4 regions of the Psychrobacillus sp. FSL H8-0510 genome follow, and region 3 is predicted to be linked to each of the others. Evidence: riboswitches for the same ligand, from Rfam matches in the RefSeq annotation. Region 3 holds a riboswitch; each other region holds the start of a gene.
What was found. Region 3 has a riboswitch for cobalamin ahead of MHI40_RS17865 (hypothetical protein). Riboswitches for the same ligand answer to the same signal wherever they lie in the genome.
Positions count from the first base shown of each region.

Region 1: it holds a riboswitch for cobalamin, as region 3 does, so the genes downstream of both, MHI40_RS18985 (hypothetical protein) here and MHI40_RS17865 (hypothetical protein) in region 3, are expected to answer to the same signal.
Region 2: it holds a riboswitch for cobalamin, as region 3 does, so the genes downstream of both, MHI40_RS02975 (ABC transporter substrate-binding protein) here and MHI40_RS17865 (hypothetical protein) in region 3, are expected to answer to the same signal.
Region 4: it holds a riboswitch for cobalamin, as region 3 does, so the genes downstream of both, MHI40_RS01110 (ribonucleoside-diphosphate reductase subunit alpha) here and MHI40_RS17865 (hypothetical protein) in region 3, are expected to answer to the same signal.

Region 1 covers NZ_JBBOYZ010000001.1:3,720,188-3,723,343, reverse strand. The annotation lists gene MHI40_RS18995 (translation factor GTPase family protein) at 1-929, opposite strand, end outside; gene MHI40_RS18990 (hypothetical protein) at 1,028-1,204, shown strand; gene MHI40_RS18985 (hypothetical protein) at 1,242-1,469, opposite strand; cobalamin riboswitch at 1,690-1,878, opposite strand; gene MHI40_RS18980 (serine hydrolase) at 2,055-2,855, shown strand; gene MHI40_RS18975 (FAD-binding dehydrogenase) at 2,932-3,156, opposite strand, start outside.
Region 2 covers NZ_JBBOYZ010000001.1:595,098-598,253, forward strand. The annotation lists gene argS (arginine--tRNA ligase) at 1-1,057, shown strand, start outside; cobalamin riboswitch at 1,381-1,521, shown strand; gene MHI40_RS02975 (ABC transporter substrate-binding protein) at 1,644-2,597, shown strand; gene MHI40_RS02980 (FecCD family ABC transporter permease) at 2,602-3,156, shown strand, end outside.
Region 3 covers NZ_JBBOYZ010000001.1:3,519,961-3,523,116, forward strand. The annotation lists gene MHI40_RS17860 (ABC transporter substrate-binding protein) at 1-851, opposite strand, end outside; gene MHI40_RS17865 (hypothetical protein) at 856-1,395, opposite strand; cobalamin riboswitch at 1,565-1,752, opposite strand; gene MHI40_RS17870 (VanZ family protein) at 1,846-2,313, shown strand; gene MHI40_RS17875 (nucleotide pyrophosphohydrolase) at 2,321-2,647, opposite strand; gene MHI40_RS17880 (hypothetical protein) at 2,649-2,972, opposite strand; gene MHI40_RS17885 (methyltransferase domain-containing protein) at 2,992-3,156, opposite strand, start outside.
Region 4 covers NZ_JBBOYZ010000001.1:213,587-216,742, reverse strand. The annotation lists gene MHI40_RS01110 (ribonucleoside-diphosphate reductase subunit alpha) at 1-1,745, opposite strand, end outside; cobalamin riboswitch at 1,939-2,116, opposite strand; gene MHI40_RS01105 (general stress protein) at 2,293-2,730, opposite strand; gene MHI40_RS01100 (undecaprenyl-diphosphate phosphatase) at 3,063-3,156, opposite strand, start outside.

The sequences.
Region 1 (3,156 bases), 200 kb from region 3:
CCAATGGAGGCATTTGTTAAGCCAGTAACAGCTACTAGTTCACCTGCTATAGCCTGATCTGTAGTTTTAAATTTATTGCCGCTATATTGGCGGATTTGCGTTATTTTTTCAGTTTGTTCATTGTAAGTTACACTGTCGCGTACTTTCAATGTCCCATTCACTAACTTCAAATAGGTAACACGATTCCCACTTTCATCATGTCTTATCTTATACACCTGTGCTGCAAATACATCGTCTGATTTATAGGAAGTAGTGGTTAACGAATCTAGTTTTTCTAGAAATTCGACAATACCTATATCTTTCAATGCTGAACCACTAGCACAAGGAAAGATTTTGTTTTCTTTCACCATTTGTTTAAGCGTTTGTGTCCATAAGTCTTTATCGAATCCACTGTCCATATAAGTTTCTAAGAGAACTTCATCTCGCTCTGCAAGAAATTCAATTAGTTCTTCGTCAAAAGATGTCGTTATATCACACACATTTTCTGATAAGGTGGAGCGAATTTCAGCAAGAACGCTTGTTGGATCCGTGCCTTCATAATCGGTTTTATTGATAAAGAAAAAGGTAGGGACATGGTGTTTTCGCAGTAATTGCCAAACAGTTTCCGTATGTCCTTCAATGCCGTCTACAGCACTAATAATAATGATGGCATAGTCCATCACTTGGATAGCACGTTCCATTTCTGGAGAAAAATCGACGTGTCCCGGAGTATCGATAATATAGTAGGTAGAATTGTTGTAGGTAAAGATTCCTTGATCGGCAAATATAGTAATTCCTCTATTTTTCTCTATAGTATGACTATCAAGAAACGAGTCTTGATGGTCCACTCGTCCTCTATGTCTAATGGTATTTGTATGGTAAAGCAGTTGCTCTGAAAAAGTAGTTTTTCCAGCATCTACATGTGCAAGAATTCCAATAGTTTTGTGCATGTACTCACCTCTGAACTTAATTATAGCAAATTAGGGCGAAAACACCTGTATCAGTGCTATACTAGATAGACTAACAACGTAGAAAGAAGGTACAATTCATGCAATATTCGAAATCGAAAATGGAAGAACTAGTGAAATATAGCCCAGAGTTAAGCAAACGTTTAAAAGAGGTTATGAAGGAGCATGATTTAGAGAAAAGCTTTGCTTTAAAAGCTCTTTATCATTCTGAAGTAAAAGACGGCGGTAAATTTCAAAGAGACTATCAAGACCTATAAAAAAGTGAACCGATTAAAATCGGTTCGCTTTTTTTATTTAATCTTCTTTCATTCCTGAAATCTCACCTTTAATTTGTTTATATGCTTTTTGTAAATTGAGTACATATTTAGTTTTGTCTTGTTCGTGTATTTCTGAGATAGTATCAATTTCTTTTCCAAAGGCTTCAAATATCAAATCCAGTGAAATGGATGAGCTTCCAATATTATTAGTCATTAATACATTTTTAAATCTATTTATATAATCTTCTTTCGTGCCGATAGTCATTTCAACATTCCTTTCTTCAACATAAAAAAGCATCCTCTTTTAAAAGAAGATGCTAGTTGGATATGATTGGTTGTTGTCGAGACGTTTGAAACGTAACAAAATACACACTGAAAAGAGTCAATATCTCCAGTGTTTTCATTGCGCTTTTTCGTACGACAGCAATTTCAAGCATTTGCTTGTTCATAGCTGCACTTAACACCCCCTATCCGCGTAGGTTTTTGGTGTGTACTTGAAATAGGCAGGTCTCCTGGCTCATGGTCATCGCTTTTCTATCCTTCCCATAATGACATACAGTGGATATAGTAGAATTGCTCCCATTTACAGTTGCGGGACAGCGTCGGTTTTTCACCGACTTCCCTTTTAAGTTCATTTACTTTCGTAAACGAACACCTAAGTCTACACATTATTCAATTGTTCTTTTACTATAACATAAAAAATTTAATATTCAGTTGATAGAAAGTTAAAACCGAGCTTTATTGTAAATCTATAAATCTATTTGCTTTTTATAGTTTATAATTAATGTAATATTCAAACAAGTGTTAGTCTATAATAAAATAAATAGATTTTCTATAGGGGGGAAGAATTTTGGAAGAGCTTGTGAGCGAGGTACAAAAACTCGTAGAACAGTCAAAAGGCACTTGGGGAATCGTCTTAGAGGACTTAAATTCAGGGGAGAAATGGGAACATAATGAACAGGAGCTTTTTTATGCGGCAAGTGTCATTAAGGTACCAATCATGGCCTCAGTTTATAGAGCAGTGGATCGAGGAGACTTTTCTTTAATGGACTTAATCATCCTCAATGAAAAAGAGTATGTGGGAGGTTCTGGTGTATTGCAACATTTTACTCCAGGATTATCTCTTCCCCTTCAAGACATCATAATGCTGATGATTATTCAAAGTGATAATACGGCAACTAATCTACTAATCGACCTTGTAGGAGTTGACGATATCCAAAATTCTATGAAGGAAGCAGGAATGGTATATAGTACTTTTTATAACAAGCTCATGTTGAGTAAGTCTAATCCCAAAGGTGCTAATCGGATAGCAGCAGCGGATATAGCTATACTTTTACATAAGATGGCTATGGGAGATTTAGTGAGTGGTAAAGCAAGCCGTCAAATGGTAGAAGTGATGAAGAAACAACAGGTACGTGATTGTTTACCTGAAAGGTTACCGTCTCCATACTCTAATTTTGATTATGGGATGACGCCATGGGAGTTAGCCAATAAGACTGGATGGATTCCTGGAACACGTCACGACGCTGGAATCTTTTATGTAGGGAATCGAAAGTTAATTGCAACGGTTTTATCAAAGGATGAAGATGATTTACTTTCGAAACGAATTCTTGCTCAAATTGGAGAAGAAATATACAAATACTTACGGTAAATTGGTTAAAGACGACATGGATATACAACGCATGTCGTCCGTAACTATTTCAGATTAGGAAACTTCAGTAATCGAGTTAAGTTTGATTTAGGCTACGAACCAAGGCCCTTCCTGCTTCTCTTCCTGTAAAGATACAACCACCTAAAAATGTCCCTTCTAAAGAGCGATACCCATGAACTCCTCCTCCACCAAAGCCAGTTACTTCACCGGCTGCATAAAGCCCAGGGACGGCAAGTCCTTTATTATTTAGTACCCGGCCGTCGAGATCAGTTTGCAATCCACCAAGTGTTTTCCTAGTCAC
Region 2 (3,156 bases), 2.9 Mb from region 3:
GCAAGATATTATCGATATTGCTGCAGCTCTTGTTGCAGAACATGGCGATAAATTTGTCTCTATGTCAGATGAAGAACGCTACAAAGCATTCCGTGCACATGGGTTAAAAGTAGAGCTTGCAAAACTACAAAAAGACTTAGCTGATTTCCGTGTTGGTTTTGATAACTGGTTCTCGGAAACTTCTTTATATGAGAACGGCAAAATTGAAGTGGCTTTAGATAAGTTACGTGCAAATGGTCATATTTTTGAAGAAGAAGGAGCTACATGGTTCCGTTCGACGACATTTGGAGATGATAAGGATCGCGTGCTTATTAAAGGTGATGGTTCTTTCACTTATTTATTACCAGATATTGCGTACCATGAAGATAAGTTAGTTCGTGGATTCGATCAACTGATTAATATTTGGGGAGCAGACCACCATGGCTATATTCCACGTATGAAAGCAGCCATTGAAGCACTTGGATATGAGCGTGAAAAACTAGAAGTATCGATTATTCAAATGGTCCAATTATATAAAGACGGCGAAAAAATGAAAATGAGTAAACGTACAGGTAAAGCTGTTACCATGCGTGAACTTGTAGAAGAAGTAGGACTGGATGCAGTACGTTATTTCTTCGGTATGCGTTCAGGTGACTCACATATGGATTTCGATTTAGACTTAGCTGTTTCTCAATCCAATGAAAACCCAGTATTCTACGCTCAATATGCACACGCACGTATTTGTTCGATTTTACGTTCAGCAGAAACGCAAGGAATGAAAGTATCGACTGATTCACTTGAATTATTGCAAAGTGAAAAAGAATTAGACTTACTTAAAAAAATTGGTGACTTCCCACAGATAGTTGCAGATGCTGCAAAACTTCGTGCTCCTCACCGTATTGCAATCTATATCCAAGAACTAGCAACGACTTTCCATAGCTTCTATAACGCAGACAAAGTATTAAATGCGGATAATCTTCCTCAAACAGAAGCTCGTCTGGCACTAGTAACTGCTGCGCGAGAAACAATTGCAAATGCCTTACGTTTACTAGGTGTATCTGCTCCAGAACAAATGTAATACAAACTGCAAACCCTCGACTTCGGTCGAGGGTTTTTTAAAATACAGATAGATATTATGATGGAAGTAATTCCCGGTACGAGGGTAAATGCCCCGCCAGAGTAAGTAAACACAGTTTCATCCGCGAGTATTTCAAACGGGAGCGCAAGTAATAGGGCTTCCAAAGCGGGTAACCACCAATCATTCGCGAGTAATCCAATAGACGAGAGTAATATCACCAACCTGGAGAAAGATGTACATTATCTCAAAGGTCAGGCAACGCTTCACTCAAAACGAAGTCGACAGTTGTATAAAATAAGGTATAATGAAGGCAAAGCAATATGAATAATTTAATGCATAGAGGTGCTCTCGCAATGGATTGCTGGAGTTAAAAGGGAAGCTGGTTAAAGTCCAGCACGGTCCCGCCACTGTAAGTGATAGAACATATCACGAGTCAGAAAACCTGCCTATATGCTTTGCACCCGTTACCTACGAGGATAGGTTTGGTGTAGATCTGGCTCGTTGTGACTTCGCGCAGGTTTATACCTATCTATCTCTCATCATAGGATGGGAGATTTTTTATTGTCTAAATTAGGAGGAATGTAAAATGAAAAAACGATGGTTAATCGCTGTAATGGCGGTACTTTTATTAGTTGGATGCGCACAGGAAGAAACGAAAAAGGTAGAAAGTACTGAGACGGAGCAGTCGGCCAGTGAAAATATAGGATTCCCAATGACATTGACGGATGCCGTTGGAGAAGAAGTTACGTTAGAGGCAGCTCCGGAGAAAATCATCTCCATGATTCCTAGTAATACAGAGATCTTATTTGCACTTGGGTTGAATGAGGAAATTATAGGGGTAAACGATTTTGAAAGCTATCCAGAAGAGGCATTAGAGAAAGAAAAAATCGGTGGCATGGAGTTCAATGTGGAAAAAATCCTTTCGTTAGATCCGGACATTGTGTTTGCGCATGAATCGATTGTAGGAATGGCGGAAGCTGGACTGCAACAACTACGTGATTCGAATATTTTGGTGTATGTGGTGAGTGACGCTAAGGATTTTGATGAAACATATACAACTATTGAAGAAATGGGTCAAGCTACTGGGAAACTTAAAGAAGCCCAAAAAATTGTAGAAGACATGAAAGTAAAAGTAGAAGATATCCAACAAAAAGTACAAAAAGTAGAATCGAAGAAAACTGTATTTGTTGAAACTTCGGATGTTCCAGAAATTTATACAACAGGGAATGGAACGTTCATGCAAGAGATATTAAATATGTTGAATGCTACAAATATTATGGAGGATCAAGAAGGTTGGGTAAAAATTGATCCCGAAGAAATTGTAAGTCGTAACCCAGATGTAATGCTTATCACATACGATTACGTAGAAGGTATTGTAGAACAAGTGAAACAACGTGATGGATTTGATACAGTTACTGCTATTCAAAATGATGCAGTGATACAAGTAAATGAAGACACGACGAGCAGACAAGGTCCACGTTTAGTGGAAGGATTAGAAGAAATTGCGAAAGCAATCTATCCGGAGGCTTTTAGTGAGTAAATCAATGATCGGTTACATCATGTCCATTTTTGTGCTTTTGTTAGCAATTTGGCTTGGTGTATCGGTCGGTTCTGTGAAGGTGCCGATCCAAACGTTATGGGATACGGGGGCCGATGCGATAGCGACCAATATCGTTTGGAAGATTCGTATGCCGCGAGTGGTACTAGCTGGTTTAGTAGGTGCATCTTTGGCGATTGCTGGTGCTGCATTTCAAAGTTTGCTTAAAAACCCGCTTGCTGACCCCTATACATTAGGAGTCTCGTCCGGTGCCTCGGTCGGTGCTGTGGCTACGCTCTTTTTCGGGATTTCCATACCGTTTTTAGGGATATTTACATTACCTGTCTTTAGTATGGTTGGTGCGTTAGTGACAATGCTATTAGTTATTTCATTCGCCAAGCTAGTAGATCGTGGGATGAAAATGGAGACGATTATTTTAACAGGAATTATTTTTAGTTCCTTTTTGGGATCTGTAATTTCGTTAATGATTGCTTTAACTGGTGAAGAGTTGCGTCAAATTATTGGATGGTTGCTCGGTAGTGTGTCGATGCGAGGCTGGAGC
Region 3 (3,156 bases):
AAAAAGACTGAATCGTTTTGTACGGCTTGTATTTTGTCCCACCCTGCACGAGATTTAATCTCTCCAGGTGCATCATCTAAATAATTTGCAGTTGTTAAAATAATTTCTGGGTTTTTGACCGTAACATCTTCCTCTGACACACTGATCCAACCTTCTTGATCGCTAAATACATTGTCGACCGATGCTGCTGCTAAAATTTCTTGTTGGAATGTTTTACTACCAGTTGTATAAATATCTGGAGATGGGCTAATTTCATAATATACCTTTTTTAATGGAGTAGCAGATTTTACTCTTTCTTGAACTCCTTGAATAGTATCCTGAATAGAAGAAATAACTTCTTGCCCTTTTTCTTCAATGCCCATTACAGTAGCCAATTGCTCGATATCTCCGTATACATCTTCAAAAGAAGTTGCAGACTCAATTACAAAGACTTTTAATCCGGTATCTTCCAGAAGTTGCAATGCTTCTTCTTGGCCAATTGTATACGCTATTACTACATCTGGGTTCAATTCTGTAATTCTTTCCGCATTAAATGCAACTGAATCAGATACTCGCTCTATTTCGAGTGCTTCTGCAGGATATGTATCATAATCTGTTGCTCCTACAATTTTATCGCCTACACCTAAAGCAAAAAGAATCTCTGTATTGCTCGGTTGAAGAGAAACAATCGTTTCGGGTACTTCTTCGAATGTAATTTCATTTCCTACATCATCAGTTACTGTGTATTCTTTTACTTCTTCTACTACTTCCTCTTGTTTTTCCACAGTTGTCTTCTCTTCCGCAGAACACCCTACAAGCAAGAATGAAAATAGCAGCACCGACAACCAATTAAATAAATAATTTTTCTTCATAGTATTATTCCTCCAGTTGTTTCTTTTTTCTCATTGGATATGATTTACTGACAAATTGAATTTCTTCCACTCCATGATGTTTGTTCACATAAACTGCCATCGCAAACAACACATTTGCTAATAACTGTGCATAGTCAAACAAAATCTCAGGAATTTCTCTTTCTAACGAAACTTTATGAAGAGCTCTAACTGACTTTTTTGCTTCACTTCTACAAACATGTAATTCACAAGCTGCAGTCGTACCCTGTGGTAGTACAAATATATTTACTCTACCTTTTACTTCCTCTACATAGAAATCGTACATATCACTTAGAACTTGTAAATCGTCTTCTGTAATGGCTATCTTCCCTCGAACAGACCCGTTTAAATGGTAAGCCATTGGTGCCAAATACATCAAATCCTCGTAAATCTTTGGTATATCCTTTGTTAAAGAAGCTGCTAGTCCAATACGAGTAGTCAACGAATCTGTACGGATTTCAAAATCTACAGCAGAAGGTGTTTCACGCATAAACGGATAGCAAATATAGCGAATATCTTTTTTCATTACTTCTCCTCCTTTCCTTTTATTGGTGAATTTTCAAGCATATAGTACTTTTTTAGTTAACAGCACAAAAAAAACGCCACCCAAACAAGGGCGGCGTGATACCTATTTAACGATAAAAAAACAGAAAAATAGAAACGTGCCGTACAATCCCTTAACTTCCGAAGAGTATCTATACGTTCAAGAAAAGGCTGGTCTCCTGGCTTATGCATCAATTTACTCTAAGAACCTTCCCATTGACTAGTCAACAGTGGTATTTTTCTTATTTCATCAGCATTTACAGTTGCGGAAACAGCTTCGGATTTTAACCGAATTCCCAAATTAAGCTAACAAGTTAGCACCTTTTCCCTGCGAAAATTATTCACTTACAATTAGTTTACCATAGCCATCTCCCTAGCATGCACAATAATTTTCACGCATGTAAATTCACCGCTTTTGTGCTAATGTCAGTATATGAAAAAACTTATCCCGTTTTTAATATTACTTGTTATTGTATTTTTGGCATCAGGGCAGCCAGCTGAACAGCAATCTATGCAGGATGTCTTAAAAGCATGGCTTCCTAACAAACCATTAGAATCTTTTCTTCGTATTTTTCAAGTTCCATACTGGGGCATTCTCGTTTCTGTGGAAGAGCGTGGCTACTATGCTTTTGTAGAATTTTTGATAAGAAAAGGTACCCATTTTGTTTATTTTGGAATCATTGCTTTAGCCATTTATATTGCGTTACCTCCATTTAAGTATCGTAAAATTACAACAGTTGTGATCACTATGCTTCTTGCTGTTGCCGATGAATTTCGACAATCGTTTACAAGTGGTCGTACAGCTTCTCTTCAAGATGTCTTGTTGGATACAACTGGGGCTATTACTGCGCTATTATTAATGTCATTTTTTCAATGGTTTCAACAAAAAAAAGTTGACTGATAACGAGTCAACTTTTTTCACTTATAAGTACAGTGTTGTCTTCAGGTAATGGATATTTCAAAGCATTTTTCTTCATTTTTTGCTGTGCAGCCTCTATTAAATCAATTCCGAGCACATCAGCAAATTGCAAAAGATAAATAAATACATCTGCCGCTTCGTCAGCAATTGCCTGCTTGTCTTTTTTTATCGCATCCTCTGCAGTAACCCATTGGAAATGCTCTAATAACTCACTTGCTTCTAATGATACTGAAATAGCAAGACTACGAGCATCGTGGTTTCCTCCCCAACCTCGATCGTCCCGGAATCTCTTTATCTCTTCTGTTAACTCTTTCATTTTATTCTCCTATTCTTGCTGTGAATGTGTATTTGTTTTGACTTCTTGCTTCCTCTAATAGATGCATTTCTGATTGTATTAAAGCTTTATATTTGATAGGTAAATGGTCGGCAGCTTCTATTAATTCTTTATAATCTGTTAATGTATATTCTATTTCCCATTTGCCATCTTGAAGATGAGTAGAGTCGATAATTTTTTCCGTTGTAATTTCGAAACCAGCTTTTTCCGCAATTTGTTGAATGTCCTTAGGTGTAAATAACGTTCGAACATTAACTAAACTGTTTTCTACAAAGCACTCATATTGAGCTTGGATGAGTACTGACAAGAAGTGTGGAAGCTGCTCATTAGTCTGAACTCTCGTGTCCCACTCGGCAAAGCATAATACGTTTGTCCATTTTTTGATTTTCTTTAACATACCCAGGAATTCTTCGGGTGATTTTAAGTACCAAGAACAATGAGACAGCACAATATAAATCAAAAGATTTTTCAGGGAAATCCACTTCTGCTTG
Region 4 (3,156 bases), 3.3 Mb from region 3:
TCTGACCCTTCAAATAATGGATATGCCCCTTTTTCCTTCGCAAGCTCCGCAGAAGCTTTAATCGTTAAGTATGCAATTTTTTCATACAATGAATCCGCAAGCTCAACCGCTTCATCAGACTCCCAGCGAATACTCTTTAGTGCCAGTAAATGATGCCATCCAAATGTCCCAAGCCCAATCCCTCTGTACCTAGAATTTGTACGTTCCGCCTGAGGAACTGGAATCATATTTAGATCAATCACATTGTCGAGCATCCGAACCTGAATTTTTATAAGCTTTTCTAATACATCTGCCGGAACTGCATTCCCTAAGTTTATAGACGACAGATTACATACGACAAAATCCCCTGGTTTACGACGAGTGACAATGATATCGTCTTCAATTTGAATCGACTCAAATGTAGTTGCACTTTGGTTTTGGAAAATTTCCGTACAAAGATTACTACTATAAATCATCCCTGCATGCTTGTTAGGGTTGCTGCGATTGACTTCATCGCGGTAAAACATAAACGGTACTCCTGTCTCTAGCTGAGAACGCATAATTCGCTTCATCAAGTCGATAGCGGGAACAGTTTCACGAGACAAGCGATGATCGCTAACACATTCCTCGTACTTTTGGCGGAATGATCCATCGCCACGTTTTTCATCATAAAAGTCCTCCAAAGAATAGCCTTTAAGCTGACGAACTTCATGAGGGTCAAATAAATGCCATTCCTCTCTAGCATCGACTTTCTCCATGAATAAATCGGGCAAACATACACCAGTAAAAATATCGTGCGCTCGTAGTCGTTCATCACCGTTATTTAAACGTAAATCTAAAAATGTAAATATATCTTTATGCCAAACATCTAAATACACAGCTACTGCCCCTTGGCGTTGCCCAAGCTGATCAACACTTACTGCTGTATTATTAAGTTGTTTAATCCAAGGAAGCACACCACTGGAAGCACCAACAAAACCTCTAATAGAAGATCCACGGCTACGCACTTTGCCCATATACACACCTATACCCCCGCCAAATTTGGATAGGGTTGCAACGTCCGTATTGCTATCGTAGATTCCTTGAAGGCTATCGTCTACCGTATCGATAAAGCAGCTAGAGAGCTGTCCATGAGGCTTACCTGCATTAGATAGTGTTGGTGTTGCTACTGTCATATATAGGTTGCTCATCGCCCAATAGGATTCTTTTACTTTCTCTAAACGATTTTCTTGCTCATCCTTCATCAGTGTCATTGCAATAATAAGCCAACGTTCCTGAGGCAGTTCGACTATTGTTTTATCAAAGTCCTTCGCTACATATCGATCTAATAGTGTTTTTAGACCGATATAAGTAAATAAATAATCTCTTTCCTGTACGAGGATTTCAGATAGCTGCTCTAGTTCTTGTAGTGAGTATGCTTGTTTAAGACGTTTATCGTAAATGCCTTTATCACTTAACAGTTGAACATTACTAGCAAACTTTGTGTACACTGCATCCACAGTTGTGTTTCTTCTCTCAGCTACTTGTTCATACACCTGCGCTAAATGAACTCTTGCTGCTACAAAGGTCCAGTACGTTTCTTGTTCATCTAGAAAACTTAATGCTTCTAGTGACATTGACTTCGACCAAGCAGCTATTGTACCTTCCGGGTGTTTTTGCATCCATCTTTCATGTGTTTTTATAAGAGGAGTAATTTTTTCCTCCCCAAATTCTTTTGTTAGATTATGTAGGACTTCTTGTTTCGTTGTGTTTGAGATGATTGTCATTTGAATTCCTCCTATTTTTTAAACGGTTACAGTTATGTGGCACTTCCCTCCAAACCACAAAACAAAAAAAGCGATGACACAGCCATCTTCGGCTGAGACATCGCTCAAAATTAAAAGTGTAGGATACAACAAGACATATCAATCATTCGAGATAGAGGCCTTCGCTCCCACCTCTCAACCCCCGAAGAAAGTGTTGCTTACCGATGAAAAGGCAGGTCTACTGGCTCGTGTTTCATCCTTCTGTTGTCCTTCCCACGATCACTCGCAGTGGCTATTCAACAGTCGTCCACACTTACAGTTGCGGGGACAGCTTCGGCATTTTACCGAATTCCCTTTTAAACCATAAAGGTACCTTTTCATCGTTAACATACTATATATTGTGTTTAGTTCATTTATATAATCTAACATATTGTGTTTAACTGAGCAACTCCTAATTCAAGCTGTCAATTCTCTAGGGGAACTAATACATCAAGTGATTCAGCGATTTTTAGCTAAAATCACTTGATATTATTTTTGCAAACATTACTTTTGACCACTCAATCGACCCTCACTCTTTAGGGTGAAGAAATACCAGGATTTTACCATCCTGTGCTTCATTCGAATAGAGTTCAGCTTCATTATCTGGAACTCCAATTTCCATAAGAGCATGTTTTAATCCTCCAGAACCAGAGTTGGCTCCTACTACTGCTCCGCCAATTGTTGTAATAATTGGACCTGCAGCCAACACAGCACCAAACCCTGGGATTAATATAGTGGATAACCCTGCTATCACCCCTGCTATTCCAATTGCTCCTCCAGTTACAGCTCCAACAATTGCTCCATCCTTTGTGGAGGGTTTTAATTCCTGTGCGATTTCAGATGTTTCATTTATATTTTTAGCAATAACTGAAATTTCTTCGGTTGTATAGCCCTTCGCTTTTAAATCTTCCACAACTTCAGCTGCTTGTTGTTCATTTTCGTATACGCCAACAATATGATTCTTCATTAAAAATTACCTCCTGATTGCTTTTCCTATGTATTCTTTACCCGATCTTTAGTTCTTCTAGACACCTTAAAGCTTCAATCCCTATATAATTTAAGTGAACACGTTCACAATCTTTTATTTCAAAATAAATAACCAGTAGTAGGGACAATCATTATCCAATATTCATCCTTTTTCCTTAACAAATTCTTTCTTTTAAAGAGAGACGTGCTTTTCTTATTTCACTAAGTAGTCCATACCAAATCCACTCAAAAAAAGCACTGCCAGAGGCAATGCTTTTTCCCTATAGTTTTAGTCCTACTCCACGAACTACTTAACAAAATTCGCCAACTTATTTAAAGAAATACGATAACTGCAAGAACCACTGCTAAAATAATGCGATAAATTGCGAACGGCATTAATTTAACGCGTGAGATTAATTTCAAGAAG